DNA from 4 places in the Dactylosporangium maewongense genome. Region 2 is predicted to be linked to each of the others. Evidence: riboswitches for the same ligand, from Rfam matches in the RefSeq annotation. Region 2 holds a riboswitch; each other region holds the start of a gene.
The links. A riboswitch is a leader RNA that binds a small molecule or an ion and turns the genes downstream of it on or off. The one in region 2 is predicted to bind cobalamin.

Region 1 (5,522 bases), on a different contig from region 2:
ACGACCATGCGAGGACGGTGACCGGGCCGGTGAGCATCCCCTTGACGGGCCGGGTGGTCAGCGACTGGGCGAACGTGGCCCACCCGACCGTCATCGGCGCCCTGCGGGCCACGTCGCCGTGCAGGATCGGCGGGCGGACGCAGCGGGAGCCGTACGACTGCACCCAGCCGTGCTCGGTGGCGGCGAACCCGGACAGCTGCTCGGCGAAGTACTGCACCATGTCGTTGCGCTCCGGCTCGCCGTGCACGAGCACGTCCAGGCCGAGGTCCTCCTGCAGCCGGACGACCCGCCGGACCTCGGCCCGCATCAGCGCGGTGTAGCCCTCGTCGTCGAGGGTGCCGGCGGCCAGCGCGGCGCGGGCCCCGCGCAGCTCGGCGGTCTGCGGAAACGAGCCGATCGTGGTCGTCGGCAGGTCGGGCAGCCCGAGCAGTTCCTGCTGGCGGGCGGCGCGGGCGGTGGAGTCGCCGCGCCGCCGGTCGGCGGCGGTGAGGGCGGCGAGCCGGGCGCGCACCTCGTCGTGCCGCCACGCCGCCGGGGGCGGGGGCAGCGGCGCGGGCAGGTGGGCCGTGCCGTCGCGCAGCGCGCGGCCGAGGAGCACGACCTCGTCGACCTTCTGCCGCGCGAACGCGAGCCGCTCGTGCAGGCCCGGGTCGAGGCGGGTCTCGACGGACAGGTCCACCGGCACGTGCAGCAGCGAGCAGGACGTGGACACCGCCACGTGGTCGGCCAGGCCGGCGACGACCGCCCCGGCGGCGACCGCGGCGCGCAGGTCGGTGCGCCAGACGTTGTGGCCGTCGACGAGCCCCGCGACGATCGTCCTGCCGCCCAGGGGTCCGGCGGCCGCGAGCCGGTCGAGGTTGCCGGGGCCGGCGACGAGATCGAGGCCGATCGCCTCGACCGGCGTGTCCAGCAGGGCCGGCAGGGCGTCGCCGATCTCGCCGAAGTACGTGGCGACGAAGAGCTTCGGCCGTGCCCTGAGCGCGCCGAGCCGGGCGTAGGCGCGGCGCAGCGCGTCGATCTCGTCCGGGCCGCGGTCCGTGGCGTAGGCCGGCTCGTCCAGCTGTACCCACGAGACACCCGCATCCGCGAGGGCGGCGAGGATCTCGGCGTAGACGCCGACCAGGTCGTCGAGCCGGGCGAACGGGTCGTCGCCCTTGGCCAGCAGCAGGAACGTGGCCGGTCCGACCAGCACCGGCCGGGTCTCGAGGCCCAGGGCGCGGGCCTCGGCGTGCTCCCGCAGCGCCTTGGCCGGGTCGGCGGCGAAGACGGTGTCGGGTCCGATCTCGGGCACCAGGTAGTGGTAGTTGGTGCCGAACCACTTCGTCAGTTCGAGCGCCGGCTCGGCGTCCACGCCGCGGGCCATGGCGAAGTACGTGTCGAGCTTCGACAGCCCGAGCGCGGTGAACCGCGTGGGTGTCGCCCCGACCGCGACGGCGGTGTCGAGGACGTGGTCGTAGTAGGAGAACGTGTTCGACGGGATCGCCGCGAGGCGGGCGTTGCGCAGCGTCTGCCACACGTCGGCGCGCAGCGTCGCCGCCGTGCGCTCCAGGGTGTCCTCGTCGATGGTGCCGGCCCAGTAGGCCTCGACGGCCCGCTTCAGCTCGCGGTTCCCGCCGATGCGCGGGTAGCCGAGCACGGTGCTCAGCCCGAATGTGGTGCTCATGTGTCCCCTCGGTGCACAGTCACGACGGCCGGACTGGCACGGGGGACGCCACCGGCCGCGCGGCGGCGCGCCGCGTGGGCCGGTCGATGGCGTCGGCCGTCCCGCGCGGCCTCCGACCACCGCACGCCGGGCGGCGCGCGGTGCGCTGGCAGGTCTTCGGACTCGCGGGCGTGACCCTGGATGTCGTCCAGGGTCGCCTACTGGCCGTCGCTTCCCAGGCCTCGCGGCCCAGTGCTCAATGACGGCGGTCGTTCCCACTCACCGCTGCGGGGCAGTCCCGGATTCGCACCGGATTCCCTGTTGCCACGACCGGTCCCGGGGGACCGGCCGAACCAGCTGCACTCATCACCATACATACGCCCCGCCGCGGGAGCGGGTGTCGGCTGCGTCACTGGTGCGTGGGGTCGCTCCAGCGGCCGATGCTGCGGGAGCGGACCGGCTCGATGAACCGCGGCGCGGCGCTGTGCGGGAAGCCCTCGCCCCAGTTGGTGGCGTCGCCGTGCATCTGGACGCGGGCGTTGTCGGTGTACCAGTCGACGAGGTCCGCGTCGGAGCGCACGATCCACGTGCAGCCGGCCTCGGCGTCGGCGGTGAAGTCGCCGTGGCGGATCAGCGGCGGGCGCCAGAAGTACGTGCCGGGCCACATCTTGCCGAAGTTGTAGTCGAAGCCGCCGTCGAGGCAGTACGCCTCCTCGGAGCACGGGTGGTGTGCGAGCGGCACCTCCCGCCAGCCGGGCTTGGCCTTGATGAGCCGGGTGTAGAAGCCGGTCTTCTCGTCGCGGTGCAGCAGCTTGATGAACAGGCCCGGCACCGGCGTGCCGCCGAGGTCGAAGCGCATCGGGGAGCCGTCCTTGACGTCGATCCACGGCATCCGGGCGCTGTCGAGCACGACGAGCTTCTGGTCGGGCCGCACGGTTTCACGGTCCTTGGTTTCAGGGTGGAAGTGCCAGTCGCCGTACTCGCGGAACAGCAGGATCTCCGTGCCGGCCGTCGCCGTGACCGGCGGGGTCCACACGCCGGCGGGCGCGGTCCAGTAGCCCTCCGGCCCGAGGACGGTGTCGCCGATGACGACCTCGCCGGACAGCACGAACCATTCGGTGTCCGCGTCGTGTACGCCGGCCGGCCGCGACCAGTCGCCGGTGAAGCGGACCTTCAGCGAGGCCGACCCGTCCTCCTCGTCGTAGCTGAGGTTGCGCTGCTGGGCGGTGCCGGTGGCGTGCTGGAACTCGGCGAGGTGCCAGATCAGGTCACGCTCGTCGACGATCTCCACGTGCGGGCGCATGGGTGCCTCCAGGCTCGGCAGCAGTTTCCGGTGCGGAATGTATCGCTTAATAGTTTCGCGTACAAGGTGTACCGTCAACGCTCGTGACCCGACCTGGCCGACCCGCCGGCCCCACCTCCGACACCGAGACCGTCGTGCTGACCGCGGCCCTGGAGCTGCTGCTGGCCGAGGGTGCGGCGGCGCTGACCGCGCAGCGGCTGCATCAGGTCACCGGCGTGTCGCGGTCGACCATCTACCGGCACTGGCCCACGCCCGGCGCGGTGCTCGCCGCGCTGATCGACGTCGCGCCGCTGCCGATCGGCGCGCCGACCGGCGAGCCGGCGCAGGACCTGCACGCCGCCGTCGACCAGCTGTGCGACCGGCTCCGCGACCGGCCCGTCGGCGCGTTCCTGCAGGCCCTCGTCGTTGCCGCCGCCTCCGACCCGGCGGCGGTGCCGCTGCGCCAGCGGTACGTCACCGACCTCCTGGCGCCGTTCCACACCGTGCTGCGCGCCGCGGGCGCCCCGGCGAAGGACCGCGAGGACGCCGTCGCCGCGATCGTCTCGCCGCTCCTGCTCGACGCGCTGCTGCTGGACCGCCCCGCCGCCCGCGCGCGGGCACACCGCATGGTCTCCGTCGTCTGTCAGGAGCTGACCGCATGACCAACGCCGTCGGGCCGCGCGCCGTCTTCGGCGTCATCGTCCCCAGCACCAACACCGTCGTCGAGCACGACTACTGGAGCGCCCGGGTGCCGGGGGTGACGTTCCGCGCCGGCTCCATGCACATCCCGAACCCCGCGATGGGCGACGACGCCGGCTTCGAGGCGCTGCTGGTCCAGATCCGCGCTTCCATCGACACCGCCGTGCGCGACGTCCTCACCGCCGAGCCCGACCGCATGGTCATGGGTATGTCCGCCGAGACGTTCTGGGGTGGCGTGGAGGGCAACGCCGCGTTCGAGGACCGCCTGCGCGCCCGCACCGGCCTCCCGGTCACCACCGGCGCCAGCTCGTGCCGCGCCGCCCTGCGGGAGCTCGGCTGCCACCGGATCGCGGTGTTCTCGCCGTACCAGCCGATCGCCGACCGCGAAGTGGGCCGGTTCTTCACCGAGGCGGGGTTCGACGTCGCCGCCATCACGGGCCTGCGCTGCCCGACCGCGACGGACATCGCCCGCGTCCCCTCCGCACGCCTCCGCGCCGTCGTCGCCGAGCTCGACGCCCCGGATGTCGACGCGATCGTGCAGGTCGGCACCAACCTGTCGTTCGTCGCCCTCGCCGACACCCTGGAGGAGGAGCTCGGCAAGCCGGTCATCGCCATCAACGCCGCCACCCTCTGGCACGCCCTGCGCTCCCACGGCCTCCCCGACCAGCTCCCCGGCGCGGGCCGCCTGCTCCGCTCCCACTGACCGGCAGGACTTCACGTCCACCGCCGCAGCGGGGCGCTGCCGACGGAATGCATGCGTCGTGCACTCGCACCTGGTCACCCTGGACGGCAGGATCCCGGCCGAACAATCAGGGAGCGGTCAACATCGACGCGACGCAGAAATTTATCATCGTCATGTTCTTCGTCTGGGCGCTGTGGGCGGCGTACGCCTGCTTCAGGGCGCTCCAGCGGGTGTATGCCGGGCACCACACGTCGGTCGACATCGGCAGGGCCGCCATGCTGTTCGTCGTCTTGAGCGTCATGGTCTACGGCCTCGTCATCTGCTTCACCGCCTGACGAGCGACCGTCCACGTCCGTCGCTGACCTCCTCGGGCAGCGTCCAACCAGACCTGGCGGTTCCAGCCGTGACCGTGCCTGTCCTGTGCTTGTCTCGGGGCCGCGTCACGACGGGACGCGGCCCCAGGCGGAGATCATGGGGGAGGTGGCGAGGTCGAGGAGGCCGGCCTCGATGTTGGCGAGGTGCTGGTCGATCTCCGCGTCGGTGGCGAGGCCGGCCCTGGTCAGGGACGCGCGGACCTGGCGGGTGGTGGCGTGCTCCAGAGCGGCGCAGGCGGGCCCGGCGACGGGGAAGTACGCGTCGGCGGCGACGTCGACGAGGCCCGCCTCGCGCAGCAGGCGCGGCAGGGTGCGCCCGTAGGCGAGGTCGACGCCGCGGGCGGCCATGAGCGTGCGGAAGTCGTGCTTGAGCTTGTTCGCGAGGCGCTGCGGCGGGGCGTGCTCGTCGGGGCAGACGAGGGGCTGCAACGACGGGTCCGCCTCCTCGAGCAGGAGCCAGCCGCCGGGCCGTACCGACGCCATCATCGCGGCGAGAGCGCGGGCGCGCTGCGGGACGTGGACGAGGACCAGGCGGGCGTGCACGAGGTCGAAGCGGTCGTCCGGCGGCGGGTCGACGCCCACGTCGTGGCGGCGGACCTCGTAGCCGGCGCCGCTGCCGGACCCGGTCCAGGAGGTGTCGATGTCGGTGGCCAGGACGTGCCCGGCCGGGCCCACGCGCGAGGCGAGCCAGGCCGGCACGCTCGTGCCGCCGGCGCCGACCTCCCAGCACCGCCAGCCGGCCCGGATGCCCAGGGCGTCGATGTGGCGGAACGTGGACGGGTCGAACAGCGCCTCCAGGGCGGTGAAGCGGGCGCCCGCCTCCGGCTGCTGGTTGTCGAGCAG
Region 2 (5,522 bases):
AGGCGGGCCACCGCCGTCAGGGCCGCCGCTGTCCGGGCCGCCGCCATCGGGGCCGCCGCTGTCCGGGCCGCCGCCATCGGGGCCGCCGGTGTCAGGGCCGCCGTCCGGGCCGTCGGTGTCGGAGCCGCCGTCGTCGGAAGCGTCGTCGGGGCCGTTGAGCTCCTGGTCGAGGATCTCCTCCAGGCGCTCCTGGTCCGCGCCCGGCGGGTCCAGGGGATCGCGGCGGCGCCGGTGCGGCAGCGCGAGCCGGGCCGCGGCTCGCAGGTCGTCCTTCGTCACGACGGTCCGGCCGTGCCAGGCGGCGACGGCGACCGCTGTGCGGGCCACGACGATGTCGGCGCGCAGGCCGTCCACCCGGTACGCGATGCAGATCCGCGCGATCCGGTCCAGCTGCGCGTCCGGCAGCGTGACCCGGGGCAGGATCTGCCTGGCGGCGTCGATCCTGCCCGCCAGGGCCGCGTCCTGCTCGACGTAGCGGGCGGCGAACCCGGCCGGGTCGTTCTCGTACTGCAGCCGCCGCCGCACCACCTCGGCCCGCGGCTCGACCGTGGCGGGCGCGGCCACGCCGACGACCAGGCCGAACCGGTCGACGAGCTGCGGCCGCGGCTCGCCCTCCTCCGGGTTCATGGTGCCGACGAGCAGGAAGCGGGCGGCGTGCTTGACGGAGACCCCGTCGCGCTCGACGTGGGCGCGGCCCATCGCGGCGGCGTCGAGGAGCAGGTCGACGAGGTGGTCGGGCAGCAGGTTGACCTCGTCGACGTAGAGGACGCCCCGGTGCGCGGCGGCGAGCAGGCCGGGCTCATAGGCCTTCACGCCCTCGCCGAGGGCCCGCTGCAGGTCGAGGGTGCCGACGACCCGGTCCTCGGTGGCGCCGACGGGCAGCTCGACCAGCGCGGAGCGGCGCTGGGCGGCGGGCGTGCCGGCGGTGTGCGGGCCGTCGGGGCACGAAGGGTCGGCAGACAGAGGGTCGCAGGCGAAGCGGCAGCCGGCGACGACGTCGACCTCCGGCAGGAGCGCGGCGAGGCCACGCACGACGGTCGACTTGGCGGTGCCCTTCTCACCCCGGACGAGGACCCCACCGATCGCCGGTGACACGGCGGTGAGCAGCAGGGCCAGGCGCAGGTCGGGCAGGCCGACCACGGCCGAGAACGGATACGGCGACGTCACGGGCACATCCTCCTCGAGCGGGTCCGCGCCCGCTGGGTCATGGAGCACGAGCGGCTGGAGTCTCCTGACTCCCGGATCGCCGCCATCCCCCGACCTTCCGGCTTTCGGCCGTGGCCCTTGCGCTGGAGGGTGGCTCCCCGGTCACAGTGGCGGGACCGTCCCAGATTCGCACTGGGTTCCTCCCTTTGACCGCTCGGGGTTCATCGTGTCCCACGGCTCCCAGTGACGTCAACGTGACCCAAATCCTTCGGGCCGGGCACGACCGGCCGAACAGATGACATGTGGAGGAGCGTCGCGCACGCCGTCCTGTGCGTCGTGTTGACCATGGGTCTGCTCGTCGCGTCGGTACGGCCGCGCCTGCCGCCCCTGGCGCCGGAGACGAGCGTGGCGCCGCCGGGCACCCGGGCCATGTGGCTGTGGGAGCGGGAGCGGCCGGAGGCCGTCGTCGACTGGGCGAAGGCACGCTCGGTGACGACGATCTTCGCGTACTACGACCCGCGCGCCGACGTGACGGAGCTGACCCGGTTGCGTGCGCTGTGTGACGACGCCGGGATCGCCCTCGACGCGCTCGGCGGCGAACCGGCCTGGACGACCGACCACGCGACCGCGCTCGCCTGGGCGCGGGCCGCCGCGGCGTCCGGCCTGTTCCGGGGGCTGCACGTCGACGTCGAGCCCTACCTGCTGCCGGCCTGGGAGGAGCGGCAGGCGGCGCTCGTACCGCAGCTGCTGCGGCTGCTGGACGAGCTGGTGCTGATCGGCCCGCCGGTCGAGCTCGACGTGCCCTTCTGGCTGCCGACGGTCCAGGTCGGCGGGGAGAACCTGGCCGACGCCGTGCTCGCCCGGGTCGACGGCGTCACGGTGATGAGCTACCGCAACACCGCGACCGGCGGCAACTCGATGCTCGGCGTCGCCGACGACCTGCTGCGGCGGGCCGGGAAGGCGGCGAAACCGGCCCGGCTGGGCGCGGAGACGCAGGCGCTCGGTGACTGCGCGTACTGCACGTTCCACGGCGGCACGGACAGCGCCATGCGGGCCACGCTCAGCGACGTCGACCGGGCCGCGCAGCGCTATGCCGCGTTCGAGGGAATCGCGGTGCACCAGTACGACACCTGGATAGCGCTCACCGGCTAGCTCAACCGGCCGCCGGCCCGGCCGATCTGGAATTCGTCATCAGGCAGCCATCATCAACAGAGAAGGACCTCTACCGATGCGCCGTTCAGCCTCGATCGCCCTCGCCTGCGCCGCGGGCGCGGCCGCCATCGTTCCCGCCGCGGCGCCGGCCAGCGCCGCGACCCCGGACCTGGGCCTGGTGGTGCCGCTGCTCGCGCCGATGCTGCCGGGGCAGTCGGGCTGGGTGGGCACACTGTGGGGTGCGGCCGACGACGTCTGCGACGTGCGGGTCACCGCCTCCGGGGCGGGCCTCACCATCACGTACCCGTCGAACACGCAGAGCTACTCGTCGCTGTCGAAGGGTGACTCGCTCGCCGCCGGGCGCGTGGACTACATCGCGTTCAACATCAGCGTCGCCACGAACAAGCTCGTGTCGCTGAACCCGGTGACGCTGAACTACTCGTACACCGAGAAGGCCGACGGCGCGACCACCTGCACCGGCACGAAGCGCACCGGCTCGCAGGTCGCGACCCTGCCGGTCGTGTCGGTCACCGGGGACGCCGTCACCCAGAAGACCTCGACGGTGACGGTGCCGAAGAAGACCCCGGTCTGGTCGCAGCTGGTGTTCCAGGCGCGCAAGGGCGGCGTCGACGACCTGCGCATCACCGTCTCCGGCGGCCCGACCGGCCTGGTCGTCAGCTACCCGCAGGAGCGCGCGTACACCCAGCCCAACCAGGCCGCGGCGCTGGCCGTCGGCACCGACGACTTCGCCGCCGTGAAGTTCGACGCCACGAACGTGGCGGTGGGCACCTACAAGCTGACGGTCAAGCAGACGTACGGCGGCATCACCGACACCAACGACCTCACGCTGGTCGTCGTATAAGGAGGACGCTGACATGATCCGCTCGCGTGTGCTGCTCACCATCGCCGCCCTCGCGGTCACCGCCGGCCTGGCGGGCTGCGGCGACGAGGGCTCGAAGACCCCGGCGAAGATCTCCGCACCGTCGACGGCCGGACCGTCCGCCAGTGCGTCGTTGACACCCGAACGGATGGAGACGATCTTCCTGGACACGACCGCGGCGCACCTGTGCTCGGTCCAGTCGCGGGTCTACACCGACCCTGCGGCGATGGCCGACGCGTACGCCAGCAAACCCCTGTACACGGGGCTGGCCGACGCGCAGGTCGAGCAGTACCAGCAGCGGGTCATCGCCGACCCGGCCTTCGCCGAGCGGCTCACCGCGCAGATCCAGGCGACCTGCGGCACCACCACCGGCTGACCGGTGCCGTCGCGGCCGTCCTCCTCAGCGGAGGGCGGCCTTGCGGCGTTTCTTCTCCGGCTGCACCGGCGCGCGCCGGGCCGCGAGCCCGATCATGAGGCCGACACCCACGATGAGCAGCGCCGGGATCAGCCAGTCGGTGAGCACGAACGGCGTCTTCACCGGCGCCGGCGCCGACACCGGCGGCTGCGCCTGCTGCGGGCCCTGGGTCGGCCCGACCGCCGCCGGCGGGGTGCCCTCCTTGTTGAGCGCGCGGGTCAGCGCCTCGGACGGGCCGGCGGTCGGCGCGGTCCAGCCCGCCGGCGCCGGCGTCACCGGGCCGCTGTAGGTGAACCGCAGCTGCCCCTTCACGGCCTCCCCGTCGGAGGCGACCGTCTGGTAGGCGGCCGTGTAAAGGCCCTGCTCAGGCCAGTGCGACACCGGGACGAGCGCCGGGAAGCCGGTGTTGTACGACCTGGGCTCGAACTTCCCGTCGACCATGAAGTACTCCTGGACGGGCTTGTCGAGCCGCTTCGGCTCCCCGGTCCGCCAGCCGCCCTCGACCCGCAGCCCGGACGGCGCGGTGACCGTGAACCAGGCGAACGAGGCGGGCTGCTCGGTGAAGTACAGCGCCACCTCGGCGCGCGGCTTGTCGACGGTGCTGTCCTGCACCGGGTCGGACATGGCCAGCTGGCCGTGGGCCGAGGCAGGATGTGCGGGCAGCACGACGCCGAGCACGGCGACGAGCGCCAGCACCGCGATCTTCGACGCACCTACACGGACCGATCGCATCGGCACATGATGCCGGGTTCCCCCATGAGCGACAAGACGCTAAATTCACAGCCCTGACAAACCCCCCGTCGCCTCGGGAGCCTTTCCGTGCCTGCAGCTCGTGCCACCGTCCTCGCCGCCGCGCTCGTCCTGGCCCTCACGGGGTGCTCCGCCGACCCTGCAACACCTGCGCCGGCGCCGTCCACCACGACCGCGACGGCCGCCGCCGCCGGTACCGACGCGCCGTCACCAACGGCGGGAACCTCCTCGGCACCGCCGTCGCCGGTCGCGACCTTCGACAAGGAGATCGTCGTCACCGTCGCGAAGAAGAAGGTGACGCCGCCGACCGGCCGGGTCGAGGTCGCCAAGGGCAACCTGGTGCGGATCACCGTCACCTCCGACGTCGCCGACGAGCTGCACGTCCACGGCTACGACAAGAGCCTGGCGCTGCCGGCCGGGGCGCCCGCGTCGCTCGAGCTGCGGGTCGACCGGACCGGGCTGTTCGAGGTGGAGACGCACGCGTCGCACCTGGTGCTCTTCCAGCTCGTGGTCCGTTGAACACCGACCTCGCGCCGGTCCTGGCCCACGGTGTCGGCGGCCGCCAGGACCTGCCGCTCACGCTGGGCCAGCTGCTGGTCGGCGCCGCCGCCGCGTTGATCGTGTCGTTCGTGGTGCTCGGCGTCGCGTGGCGCGCCCCGCGGCTCGACCCCGCCGCCGGCCGTCCCGTGCGGACCATCCCGGTGCCCGCCGTCATCCCCCGGCTCGTGGGCATCCTGCTGCTGGCCGTTCTAGCGTGGACGTTCACGCTGCCCGACACGGCCGACAACCCGGCGGCCGGCATCGTGTACGTGCTGTTCTGGGTCGGGCTGGTGCCGCTGTCGCTCCTGCTCGGCCCCGTCTGGCGGGCCCTGAACCCGCTGCGCACGCTGTCGCTGGGCTTCAAGCCCCGCCGCCCGCTGCCCGAGGGCCTCGGCTACTGGCCCGCCGCCGCGGGGCTCTTCGCGTTCGCGTGGCTGGAGCTCGTCGCCCCCGACCGGGCGACCCTGCCCGTCATCGGCACCTGGCTGGCCGTGTACGCCGTGGCCATGCTCGCCGGCGCCTTCGTCTACGGCCCCGACTGGCACACCCGCGGCGACGCGTTCGAGGTGCTCAGCGACCTCGCCGGCCGGCTCGCCGTCATCGGCCGCCGCCCCGACGGCACGCTCGCCTGGCGCAACC
Region 3 (5,522 bases), on a different contig from region 2:
CCCGAGCTGATCAGGCTCGACACGGCGCTGTCCATGGCCTGGCTGCTGCACCGGCTGCCGCAGCCGATCGAGTAGTTCGCGACCGCCGGCTTCTGGGCGTTGGTGCGCACCCAGTTGATCCCCGCGATCAGGTCGTCGTTGGTGCCGGAGCCCTGGCAGTTCAGGACGCGGACCGAGACGAGGTTCGCCTTCTTCGCGATGCCGTAGGTGGTGCCGACGGCGGTGCCCGCGACGTGGGTGCCGTGGCCGTGGCAGTCGGCGGGGTTGCTGTCCCCGTCGACGATGTCGGTGCCCTGCTTCACCCGGCCGCTGAACTCGGTGTGGCTCGCGTTGAGGCCGGTGTCCAGCACGTACACGGTGACGCCCTGCCCGGGGTTGGCCGGGTAGGTGAACGCCTGGTTCAGGGGCAGGCTCCGCTGGTCGATGCGGTCGTCGCCCCAGTTCGGCGGGTTGCTCTGGGTGTCGAGGACGGTGATGCGCTGGACCGCCTCGACCGACGCGACGGCCGGGTCTGCGGCCAGCCGCTGCGCCTGCTGCACGGACATGTTCGCCGAGAAGCCCCGCTGCACGCTGTCGAACACGTGCCGGGTCTGCCCGCCGAACCTGCCGGTGAGCCGCTGGGCCTGGGTGGCGATCGCGGTGGAGCCGTCCTTCAGCGTGACGATGTAGCGGCCTGCCACCGCGTCGGGACTGTCCGCGTACAGGATCGCGCCCTGCGCGACGGCCGCCGCCGGCGCGGCCGCCGCGAAGGCACCGGCCAGCCCCGCCACGAGCGCGACGCCGGCCGCCGTAATTCGGTGGAACACGGTGAGACCTCCTCCGAGGGATGCCAGCTCCGTGGCCGGGTCCGGTTGACGCCGACCCCGGAGGGCTGGAGCAGAAGGTAGGAGGACGCGACCGGCGAAGGTCACCCCGGTGAACAGACGGCGACGATCTGCGCCGTCAAAACTGTTTATGAGTTGCGTGCGCTCACCGGCAGTGACCGGTGGATCGGTTGAGAAGCCAGCCGGCTATGAGCCGTCTGGCTAAAAGCTGCGTCGAAGGGTGCAGCGAAAGATCGCTTCGTGCGAGGCTGGCCGCGGCACCCGCACCAGCTCAGGAGGCACGGATTTGAGCAACAACCTGGATGTCGCGCTGAAGAGCGCGATGAACATCGAGGGGGCGTTCGCGGTCGCGCTCGTCGACTACACCAGCGGCATGACGCTGGGCACCCTCGGCGGCGGCGCCGACTTCGACATCACGGTGGCCGCGGCCGGCAACACCGACGTCGTGCGGGCGAAGCTGCGCACCATCGAGATGCTCGGTCTCGGCGAGCCGATCGAGGACATCCTCATCACGCTCGACAGCCAGTACCACATCATCCGGCCGCTGCACTCCCGCAACGGCCACGGGCTGTTCCTGTACGTCGCGCTCGCGAAGGCGCGCGCCAACCTCGCGCTGGCCCGCCACCAGCTGCGCGCGATCGAGGAGGGCCTCGAACTGTGACGTCCGGCTTCTTCGGCGGCGCCCCCGACGAGGACGGCCTGCCGCGCAGAGAGGGCCTCGAGCCCGGGGGCGGCGTCGGTCAGCTGCAGTCGCCGCAGTTCGGCGCGCGGCCCGAGCCGCTCGACGCCGCCCTGTCCCCGGTGCGCGCCGCGATGGCGGACCTGCGCCTGCGCGTGCCGGGGGTCCGCGGCAGCGTGCTCGCCGGCGTCGACGGCCTGCTGGTCACCTATGACCTGGGCGCGTACGACGCCGGCGGAGGCACTGAGCCGCACGACGCGGCCGCGCTGGCGGCGACGACGTTCGGCCTGGGCCGGCAGGTGGCGCTGGTGCTGGGGCAGTCACCGTTCCGGGACGCGACCATGCGCAACGACGGCGGCTACTTCACCGTGTACGCCGTGGACGGCAGCACGCTGCTCGCGGTGCTCGGCAGCGATGGGCTCAACGTCGCCCGCCTGCACCTGGAGGCCCGCCCGACCTGCCAGCAGCTCGCCGCGCTGCTCTGAGCCCCGCCCCGGTCCCGCCCGGCGCCGTGCCCGCCCCGCGCGGCGCCGGCTACCAGCGGTCGTGATGCACGGCGTCGGCGAGCGGTGCCCGGCGGCGCCAGCCGTGCCGCTCCAGGTCGGGGACGGATTCCAGGTGGGTCACCGGGCCCAGGCACAGCCAGGCGACCGGGCGGATGCCGGCCGGGACGCCCAGCAGCTCACGGACGAACGGCTCGCGGTAGAACGACACCCAGCCGACGCCGAGCCCCTCCGCGGTCGCGGCCAGCCACAGGTTCTGGATGGCGAGGCAGACGGAGTAGAGGCCGGCGTCGGCGATCGCGTGCCGGCCGAGGACCGCCGGGCCGCCGCGGCCAGGGTCGTACGTGACGACCACGGACAGGGTCGACTCCAGCACCCCGTCGATCTTGATGCGGGCGAAGGCCGCGGCCCGGTCGGCGTCGAGCGTCGCGGCGAACGTGTCGCGTTCGGTGCGGACGTGGTCGTGGAAGGCGCCGCGCAGGGCGGGGTCGCGGACGAGGACGAAGTCCCACGGCTGGGACAGGCCGACGCTCGGCGCGGCGTGGGCGGCGCCCAGCACGCGGTCGAGGACGTCGGCGGGGATCGGCGCGCCATTGAACTGGCCGCGCACGTCGCGGCGGCGGTGCACGACGTCGTACAGGTCGGTGCTCATCAGGGCAGGCTCCCGCTGCTCGTGGCCGCCCGTCACGGACGGCCGGTGACCGCGAGGCCGGTCTTCGGACTCTCGGATCAACGCCTGCACCGTCCGCCTTCCCAGCCCTGAGGCCAGTGACCGCGCACCGCTGGTGCGCATGGACGGCAGCTCCCCGATCACCGCGGCGGGCCCGTGCCGGATTCACACCGGCTTCCCGATTCTCCCCGGTCGCCCGGGGCACCTCGCTTCAGTTCGTGCCGTCCGGCAGCATACGCGGCGGCCCGGCCGGGCCGCGGCATTCGCGGACCGCAGGGGCTCAGTCCGCGGCATTCGCGGACCGCAGGGGCTCAGTCCGCGGCATTCGCGGACCGCAGGGGCTCAGTCCGCGGCATTCGCGGACCGTCAGGGCTCAGGGCACGCAGAGCCGGTAGTGAGTGGTGAGCCGGCCGTCCTCGACGAGGTGGAACGCGAGCGCCGGCGGCGGCTCGGGCCGGTCCTCGGGCTCCCACGGCAGCACCATCGTCGACTCGACGCCCGGCGCGGCGAGCACGGGCACGCCCGCGAACGTGCCGACGGCGGCGCTGTGGACGTGCCCGCACAGGACGGCGAGCACGTCCGGGTGGCGGCGGAGGACCTCGGCGAGCCGGCCGGCGCCGAGCTGGCGGACCTGGTCCGCGGCGGGCTTGCCGACCGGTACCGGCGGATGATGGCAGCACACGAGCGCGGGCGTGCCCGTCGCCGCCGCGAGGGTGCCGTCGAGCCACCGGAGGGTGCCGTCGTCGAGCCAGCCCTCGGCGTGCCCGGGCACCGACGAGTCGCACAGCGCGAACAGCACCCCCGCCACGGTCTCGGCGCGGTCGGTCCGGAACGCGGCCGGGTCGTCGTGGTTGCCGGGCACCGCGAGGACGGGCACACCGAGCGTCCGGAGCCGGCCGAACGCGGCGTATTCGGCGTCGAGTCCGTGGTCGGCGACGTCGCCGGTGACGAGCACGGCGTCCACCGGTTCGCGGAGGCTGCCGATGTACGCGATGACGCGGTCGAACCGGTCGGGCGGCTGCGCGCCGAGGTGGAGGTCGCTGAGGTGGGCGATGAGCACCCCTGCCGGTTACCCCGGCACCCGCGCGGCTACCGCGGCGGGTGCGCGTCGCCCGCCGCGGTCCCGTGGTTTATCGAAGCAGGCGGGCGCTGCCCGCGGTTTCGAAGGCGGCGCGGACGTCGGTGATGCCCTCGGTGAAGTGGGCCCAGCTGTCGACGTGGACCGGCACCACGGTCTTCGCGTCCAGGAGCCTGGCCGCCGCCAGCATCCCGGTCGCGCCGAGGGTGAGGTCGGCGTCGCCGAGCAGCGCGGTGCGGGCCCGGCCGCCGAACAGGATCGCCACGTCGACGGACGGGAAGCGCTCCGCGACCGCGGCGACGACGTCCAGCGACGCGTTGTCGCCGCTGACGTAGACGGTCGGCAGGCCGTCGCCGTGCAGGACGAACCCGGTGACCGGACCGGTGAGGTGCTCGGTGCCGTCGGGGCCGTGCTGCGCGGGGACGGCGGTGACCCGCACGTGGCCGTCGCCGCCGGGCCGGGGCAGGTCGGTGTGGGACCACGGCTCCAGGCCGGTGACCTGGCCGCCCAGGCGGGCGGCCGCCGCCGGGGTGCTGAGCACCACCGGTACCGACGCCGCGAACGCACGACCGAGGGTGTCGAGGTTGTCGGGGTGCTGGTCGTGCGAGAGCAGCACGACGTCGACGGCGCCGGCGTCGTCGGGGGTGCCGGCGGCGGGCTCGGTCTTGGTCAGCACGCGGCTGCCGAGCGGGTACTGCCCGGGCGGGTCGAACGTGGGGTCGGTGATGAACGTGACGCCACCGACGCCGAACACCACCGTCGGGCCGCCGAACCGCTGGAACTGCATCGTCATGGGCATCACCTTCGCCGGTCCCGGCGCCCGCCGGCAGTGGCCGGAACGCCATCCTCCGATACGATCAAGCCATGACGCGCTCGGCGACGACGGTCGGGGTGCTCATCGGCGACGGCGCGCCGATGCTGGAGGTCGCCGTGGCACCCCGGGTGTTCGGCGTCGCGGCCGCCTTCGACGTGCGGACCGCGGGGGAGCACCCCGGCCCGCTGACGACGACGGCCGGCATCGCCCTCACCGCCCCGCACGACCTCGACGACCTCGACACCGCCGGCGTCGTCGTCGTGCCCGGCTGGCGGGTGCCCGGCGGCGCGCCGGTCGCGCCCGGCATCCTCGACCGGCTCCGCCGCGCGCACGACGAGGGCGCCACCGTGGTCGGGCTGTGCCTGGGCGCGTTCGTGCTCGCCGAGGCCGGCCTGCTCGACGGCCGCCGCGCCACGACGCACTGGCGGCACCTGCCCGAGTTCGCGTCCCGCTTCCCCGCGGTCGACGTCGTCGAGGACGTGCTGTATGTCGACGAGGGCCTGGTCGTCACCAGCGCCGGCAGCGCCGCGGGCCTCGACGCCTGCCTGCACCTGCTGCGCCGCGACCACGGCCCGGCGCTCGCCAACGCGGCCGCCCGCGCCCTCGTCGTCGCCCCGCACCGGGCCGGCGGGCAGGCCCAGTTCATCGAGCGCCCGGTCCCGCGGCTGCGCGACGGCGACGCCGTGGGCGACGCGATGCGCTTCGCCCTGGAGCGCCTCGACGACCCGACCCTGGACGTCGACCGTCTCGCCGCCACCGCCCACCTGAGCCGCCGCACGTTCGACCGCCGCTTCCGCGAGGAGACCGGCTCGTCCCCGCTGCGCTGGCTGCTCCAGCAGCGCGTGCTGCGCGCCCAGCACGTCCTGACCACCACCGACCTGGACATCGACGCGGTCGCCCGCGCGTGCGGCTTCACCGACGGCGTCGCCCTGCGCCCCCACTTCCGCCGCCAGG
Region 4 (5,522 bases), on a different contig from region 2:
CAGGCCCATCAGGCCGAGGCCGACCGGCCGCCAGCGCGGGTTCGACGCGGCGGCCTGCGCCGCCGGGTAGTAGTTGATGTCGATGACCCGATCAAGGAACACGACGGCGGTGCGGACGGTCTCCCGCAGCCGCTGCCAGTCGACGCCGTCGGCGGTGACGTGCGCGCCGAGGTTGATCGAGCCCAGGTTGCACACGGCGGTCTCGTCGTCGCTGTTGACCTCGAGGATCTCGGTGCACAGGTTCGACAGGTGGATGGTGTTGCCGGGCGCCCCGGTCTGGTTCGACAGCGCGTTGGAGCGGTCCTTGAACGTCATCCACCCGTTGCCGGTCTGGGCGAGCGTGCGCATCATCCGGGCGTACAGGTCACGGGCCTTGACCGTCCTGACCGCCCGCTTCTCCGCGACGCGGTAGGCGTCGTCGAACGCCTCGCCGTGCAGGTCGGGCAGCTCCGGCGCGTCGGACGGGTCGATGAGCGACCAGTCGGCGTCGGCCTCGACCCGGCGCATGAACTCGTCCGGGATCCAGTTGGCCAGGTTCAGGTTGTGCGTGCGTCGGGACTCCTCGCCGGTGTTGTCCCGCAGCTCCAGGAACTCCTCGATGTCCGGGTGCCACGGCTCCAGGTACACGCACGCGGCACCCTTGCGCCGGCCGCCCTGGTTCACCGCCGCGACCCCGGCGTCGAGGGTCTTCAGGAACGGCACGATCCCGTTGGACCTGCCGTTGGTGCCGCGGATGAGCGCGCCCCGGCCGCGGACCCGCGTCCAGGAGATGCCGATGCCGCCGGAGAACTTCGACAGCTTCGCGACCTGGTGGTAGCGCTCGTAGATCGAGTCGAGCTCGTCGCGGGGCGAGTCGACCAGGAAGCAGGAGGACATCTGGGTGTGCCGGGTGCCGGAGTTGAACAGCGTCGGCGAGCTCGGCAGGTACGCCAGGGACGACATGAGCCGGTAGAAGCCGGTCGCCTCGGACGGCGTCCGCGACAGCCCGCAGGCCACCCGCAGCAGCCAGTACTGCGGCGTCTCCACGACGAGGCGGCTGGTCGGGTGGCGCAGCAGGTACCGGTCGGCGACCGTCCGCAGCCCGAAGTACTCGAACCGCAGGTCACCGTCCGGGTCGACGGCGTCGTCGAGCTCGCGGGCGTGGCGGGCCACGAACGCCGCCGTCTCGTCGCCGATCAGCCCCAGGTCGTGGGCGTGGCGGATCGACTGGCTGAAGCCGGCCACGCCCTGCCCGCGGACCTCCTTGCCGACGTACGCGGCGAGCAGCCGCGCCGCGAGCCTCGAATACTGCGGCTCCTCACCGATGAGCTCGGCGGCGGTCTGGATCGACAGCTTGTCCAGCTCCGCGGTGGTGGCGCCGTCGTACAGGCCGCTGATCGTCCTGGTCGCCACCCGCAGCGGGTCGACCTCGTCGAGGCCGCCGACCCACCGCTCGACCGCCTTGACGATCTTGCCGACGTCGACCGGCTCCAGGTCGCCGTCGCGGTTCCGGACCCGCATCGCAGGCCGGCGTGGCTGCGCCGTCGTGACCGTCACTGGCTCTCTCCTCGCGAGCTCGTTCCAGTGGATCCGAGGTCGCGGGGACGCCGAACGGCGCGCACGGCGGGTCGCCCGTCCGTGAACCGTTCATGGTGGCGTCGGCCGTCCCGCGCGGCCTCGAAGCCGCCACGCACGGGGCGTGCGTGGCGCGCTGGCAGGTCTTCGGACTCGCGGGCGTGACCACGGATGGTCGCCTACTGGCCGTCACTTCCCAGGCCGGATGGCCCAGTGTGCTCGACGGCGGTCGTTCCCACTCACCGCTGCGGGGCAGTCCCGGACTCGCACCGGGTTCCCTCTTGCCTCGACCCGGCCCCGCTGGGGGACCGGCTCGAACCAGCTGCGTCGAGCACCATATCTAGGGTCGCCGAAAAATGCACACACCACATGTCGGTGCGGCGTGTTGTGATCTTCACATTCCGCGGCCGGCTGTCCCGTGACAGCCGTGCCGACGTGTCGTGTGCCCGGCCCGTGCCCTTGAAGGTTGCCGATTCCTCTGGCAGTCTCGTCATGCCGCCGCGATGTTAGCGCTCACTTCACCCGCCAGTCATGAGGTGCGGACGCGTCGCACAAGCATGTTAACGCTCACACATCCAACGCCCGCCGTCACGGTCGAAAGGATCAACCCCATGCCTCACCCCAGCGTCAGCCGCCGCCGGCTGCTGCAGACCACCGGCGCCGTCGCCGCCGCCTCGGCGGCCGCGCCCCTGCTAGGCGCCCCGACCGCCGCGGGCGCCGCCCTCGCCCCGGCCCGCGCCGACATCGGCGTCTCGGCCTACGCGTTCGACCTCGGGCAGGTGCGGCTGAGCACCGGCCGCTTCCTGGACAACCAGAACCGGACCCTGGCCTACCTGCGCTTCGTCGACGTCAACCGGCTCGTCTACAACTTCCGTGCCAACCACCGGCTGTCCACCGCCGGCGCCGCCGCGACCGGCGGCTGGGACGCGCCGACCTTCCCGTTCCGCACCCACATGCAGGGCCACCTGCTGACCGCCTGGGCCCAGGCCTACGCGGTGCTCGGCGACACCACCTGCCGCGACAAGGCCAACGCCATGGTCGCCGCGATGGCCGCCTGCCAGGCCAACAACGCCGCCGCCGGCTTCAGCACCGGCTACCTGTCCGGCTTCCCGGAGTCCGACTTCACCGCCCTGGAGGCCGGCACCCTCAGCAACGGCAACGTTCCCTGGTACTGCATCCACAAGACCCTCGCCGGGCTGCTGGACGTGTGGCGGTACATCGGCAGCACCCAGGCGCGTGACGTGCTCCTCGCCCTCGCGGGCTGGGCCGACTGGCGCACCGGCCGGCTCAGCGCGAGCCAGATGCAGACCACGCTGGGCGTCGAGTTCGGCGGCATGAACGCGGTCCTCACCGACCTGTACCAGCAGACCGGCGACGCGCGCTGGCTCACCGCGGCCCAGCGCTTCGACCACGCGGCCGTGTTCAACCCGCTCGCGTCCAACACCGACCAGCTCAACGGGCTGCACGCCAACACCCAGGTGCCGAAGTGGATCGGCGCCGCCCGCGAGTACAAGGCGACCGGCACCACCCGGTACCGCGACATCGCCGTCAACGCCTGGAACATCACCGTCAACGCCCACACGTACGTCATCGGCGGCAACAGCCAGGCGGAGCACTTCCGCGCCCCCAACGCCATCGCCTCCTACCTGGCCAACGACACGTGCGAGCAGTGCAACACGTACAACATGCTGAAACTCACCAGAGAGCTCTGGCTGCTCGACCCGAACAACGCCGCCTACTTCGACTTCTACGAGCGGGCGCTGCTCAACCATCTCATCGGCGCGCAGAACCCCGCCGACAGCCACGGCCACATCACCTACTTCACCGGCCTGCAGGCGGGCGCCCGGCGCGGCGTCGGCCCGGCGTGGGGCGGCGGCACGTGGAGCACCGACTACGACAGCTTCTGGTGCTGCCAGGGCACCGGCGTCGAGACCAACACGAAGCTGATGGACTCCATCTACTTCTCCAACGGCACCACGCTGACGGTGAACCTGTTCGTGCCGTCGGTGCTCACCTGGAGCCAGCGCGGGATCACGGTCACGCAGACCACCACGTATCCGGTCAGCGACACCACCACGCTGCAGGTCACCGGCAGCGTCGGCGGCTCCTGGACCATGCGGATCCGCATCCCGTCGTGGACCTCGGGCGCGACCGTCAGCGTCAACGGCACCGCGCAGAGCATCGCGACCACACCCGGCACGTACGCGTCGCTGACCCGGTCGTGGACGTCCGGCGACACCGTCACCGTCCGCCTGCCGATGGCCGTGGCGGTCCGGCCCACCAACGACAACGCCAACGTCGTCGCCGTCACCTACGGCCCGGTCGTCCTCGCCGGCAACTACGGCAACACCGCGCTGTCCTCGCTGCCCGCCCTCACCACCTCGTCGGTGACCCGCACCGGCAGCGGCTCGCTCGCCTTCACCGCCACCGCCAACGGCACGAACGTCGGCCTGGGCCCGTTCCAGGACGCGCACGGCTTCAACTACACCGTCTACTGGAGCGCCAACGGCGCATCCTCCGTGCCGAACTACCGGCTGGTCAACGCCGCCAGCGGCCTGGTGCTCGGCGTGCAGAACATGTCCACCGCCGACGGCGGCCTGGCACTGCAGTGGACCGACAACGGCACCGCCGACCACAACTGGGAGCTCGTCGTCGACGGCACCGCCGTCCGCCTCCGCAACCTCAACAGCGGTAAGGTGCTCGGCATCCAGAACATGTCCACTGCCGCGGACGCCGTCGCCCTGCAGTGGGCCGACAACGGCACCGCCGACCACCGCTGGACGATCGTCGACAACGGCGACGGCAACCACAAGCTCCGCAACGTCAACAGCGGCCTGGTCCTGGGCATCCTGGGCAACTCGACCGCCAACGGCGGCCAGGCCGTCCAGACCGCCGACGACGGCAGCACCGACAACCTGTGGCGGCTGCTGCCCGGCGGCGCCCGCCGCATCCAGAACCTCGGCAGCGGCCTCGTCCTCGGCGTCACCAACATGTCCACGGCAAGCGGCGCCCTCGTCCTGCAGTGGGGCGACACCGGCACCGCCGACCACCTGTGGACCGCGGTCGCCGACACCGGCGGCTACATCCGTCTCCGCAACGCCAACAGCGGCCTCGTCCTCGGCGTCGAGAACGCCGGCACCGCCAACGGCGCCAGAGCCGTCCAACTCGACGACACCTCGTCCTCCGATCGGCGTTGGCGGCTGCGGTACGGCGCGAACGGCTACTTCCGCATCCAGGCCGCGAACGGCGGCCGGGTCCTCGGCGTCAACGGCGCCTCCACCGCCCAGGGCGCCCAGGTCCTCATCTGGGACGACAACGGCACCAACGACCACCTCTGGCGCTTCATCTGACCGTGGCCGTGCGTGGCCGGTGCACGTGCCGGCCACGCACGCCACGCGTCAGCGATCGAGCGCGCCGCCGGTGGCCGACCCGAAGTACGCGCGGAGCTTGTCCGCGTACGGCCGCCGCTGCTCAGCCGGGGCGAAATCCTTCTCCGGGTGGGTGAAGTAGAGGTCGTCGCCGGCGTACCGCGGAAACACATGGACGTGGTAGTGCCACCTGTCCTGGTTCCCGGCCGGCTCGTTGTGCTGACGCACCGAGGTCCCGTCGCAGCCGTACGTCCGCCGGACCGCGATCGCGACCTCGCGGACCAGGTCGTGGACCGCGTGACCGTAGCGGGACGGCAGGTCGTACAGGTTCTCGTGGTGCTCGTTCGGCACGACCAGCACGTGACCGTGGTTCTTCGGCCACCACCGCGGCGACACGAACGCGATGGCCAACTCGTCGCGCCGCACGACGTCCTCCTGCGTCCGCCGTTCGTCCCCGCCGCCCGCCACCAGCCGGCAGAAGGGGCACTCGTAGTCGTCCGGCGCGTGGTTGAACATGACACCCCTCACGGTCGGCAGGACACGGAGATCATTCTTCCAGCGTCGCATGTGGTTTCCGCCTCACCACCACCCGTGTCGCGG

Region 1: linked by a shared signal. The riboswitch ahead of metE (5-methyltetrahydropteroyltriglutamate--homocysteine S-methyltransferase) and the one ahead of ABD332_RS15090 (VWA domain-containing protein) in region 2 are both predicted to bind cobalamin.
Region 3: linked by a shared signal. The riboswitch ahead of bluB (5,6-dimethylbenzimidazole synthase) and the one ahead of ABD332_RS15090 (VWA domain-containing protein) in region 2 are both predicted to bind cobalamin.
Region 4: linked by a shared signal. The riboswitch ahead of ABD332_RS29890 (ribonucleoside-diphosphate reductase subunit alpha) and the one ahead of ABD332_RS15090 (VWA domain-containing protein) in region 2 are both predicted to bind cobalamin.

What each region holds. Positions count from the first base shown of each region.
Region 1 covers NZ_BAAAQD010000012.1:277,654-283,175, reverse strand. Annotated here, with positions in the region: gene metE (5-methyltetrahydropteroyltriglutamate--homocysteine S-methyltransferase) at 1-1,663, opposite strand, end outside; cobalamin riboswitch at 1,794-2,015, opposite strand; gene ABD332_RS29550 (DUF4437 domain-containing protein) at 2,052-2,945, opposite strand; gene ABD332_RS29545 (TetR/AcrR family transcriptional regulator) at 3,029-3,586, shown strand; gene ABD332_RS29540 (maleate cis-trans isomerase family protein) at 3,583-4,326, shown strand; gene ABD332_RS29535 (hypothetical protein) at 4,479-4,640, shown strand; gene ABD332_RS29530 (methyltransferase domain-containing protein) at 4,746-5,522, opposite strand, start outside.
Region 2 covers NZ_BAAAQD010000005.1:176,854-182,375, forward strand. Annotated here, with positions in the region: gene ABD332_RS15090 (VWA domain-containing protein) at 1-1,167, opposite strand, end outside; cobalamin riboswitch at 1,203-1,376, opposite strand; gene ABD332_RS15095 (hypothetical protein) at 1,447-2,298, shown strand; gene ABD332_RS15100 (hypothetical protein) at 2,375-3,160, shown strand; gene ABD332_RS15105 (hypothetical protein) at 3,174-3,554, shown strand; gene ABD332_RS15110 (copper resistance CopC family protein) at 3,579-4,325, opposite strand; gene ABD332_RS15115 (hypothetical protein) at 4,413-4,862, shown strand; gene ABD332_RS15120 (hypothetical protein) at 4,859-5,522, shown strand, end outside.
Region 3 covers NZ_BAAAQD010000009.1:24,036-29,557, forward strand. Annotated here, with positions in the region: gene ABD332_RS22795 (S8 family serine peptidase) at 1-806, opposite strand, end outside; gene ABD332_RS22800 (hypothetical protein) at 1,147-1,485, shown strand; gene ABD332_RS22805 (roadblock/LC7 domain-containing protein) at 1,482-1,988, shown strand; gene bluB (5,6-dimethylbenzimidazole synthase) at 2,038-2,658, opposite strand; cobalamin riboswitch at 2,697-2,899, opposite strand; gene ABD332_RS22815 (metallophosphoesterase) at 3,050-3,736, opposite strand; gene ABD332_RS22820 (MBL fold metallo-hydrolase) at 3,807-4,547, opposite strand; gene ABD332_RS22825 (GlxA family transcriptional regulator) at 4,619-5,522, shown strand, end outside.
Region 4 covers NZ_BAAAQD010000012.1:350,893-356,414, reverse strand. Annotated here, with positions in the region: gene ABD332_RS29890 (ribonucleoside-diphosphate reductase subunit alpha) at 1-1,500, opposite strand, end outside; cobalamin riboswitch at 1,692-1,891, opposite strand; gene ABD332_RS29885 (beta-L-arabinofuranosidase domain-containing protein) at 2,166-4,904, shown strand; gene ABD332_RS29880 (HIT family protein) at 4,953-5,450, opposite strand.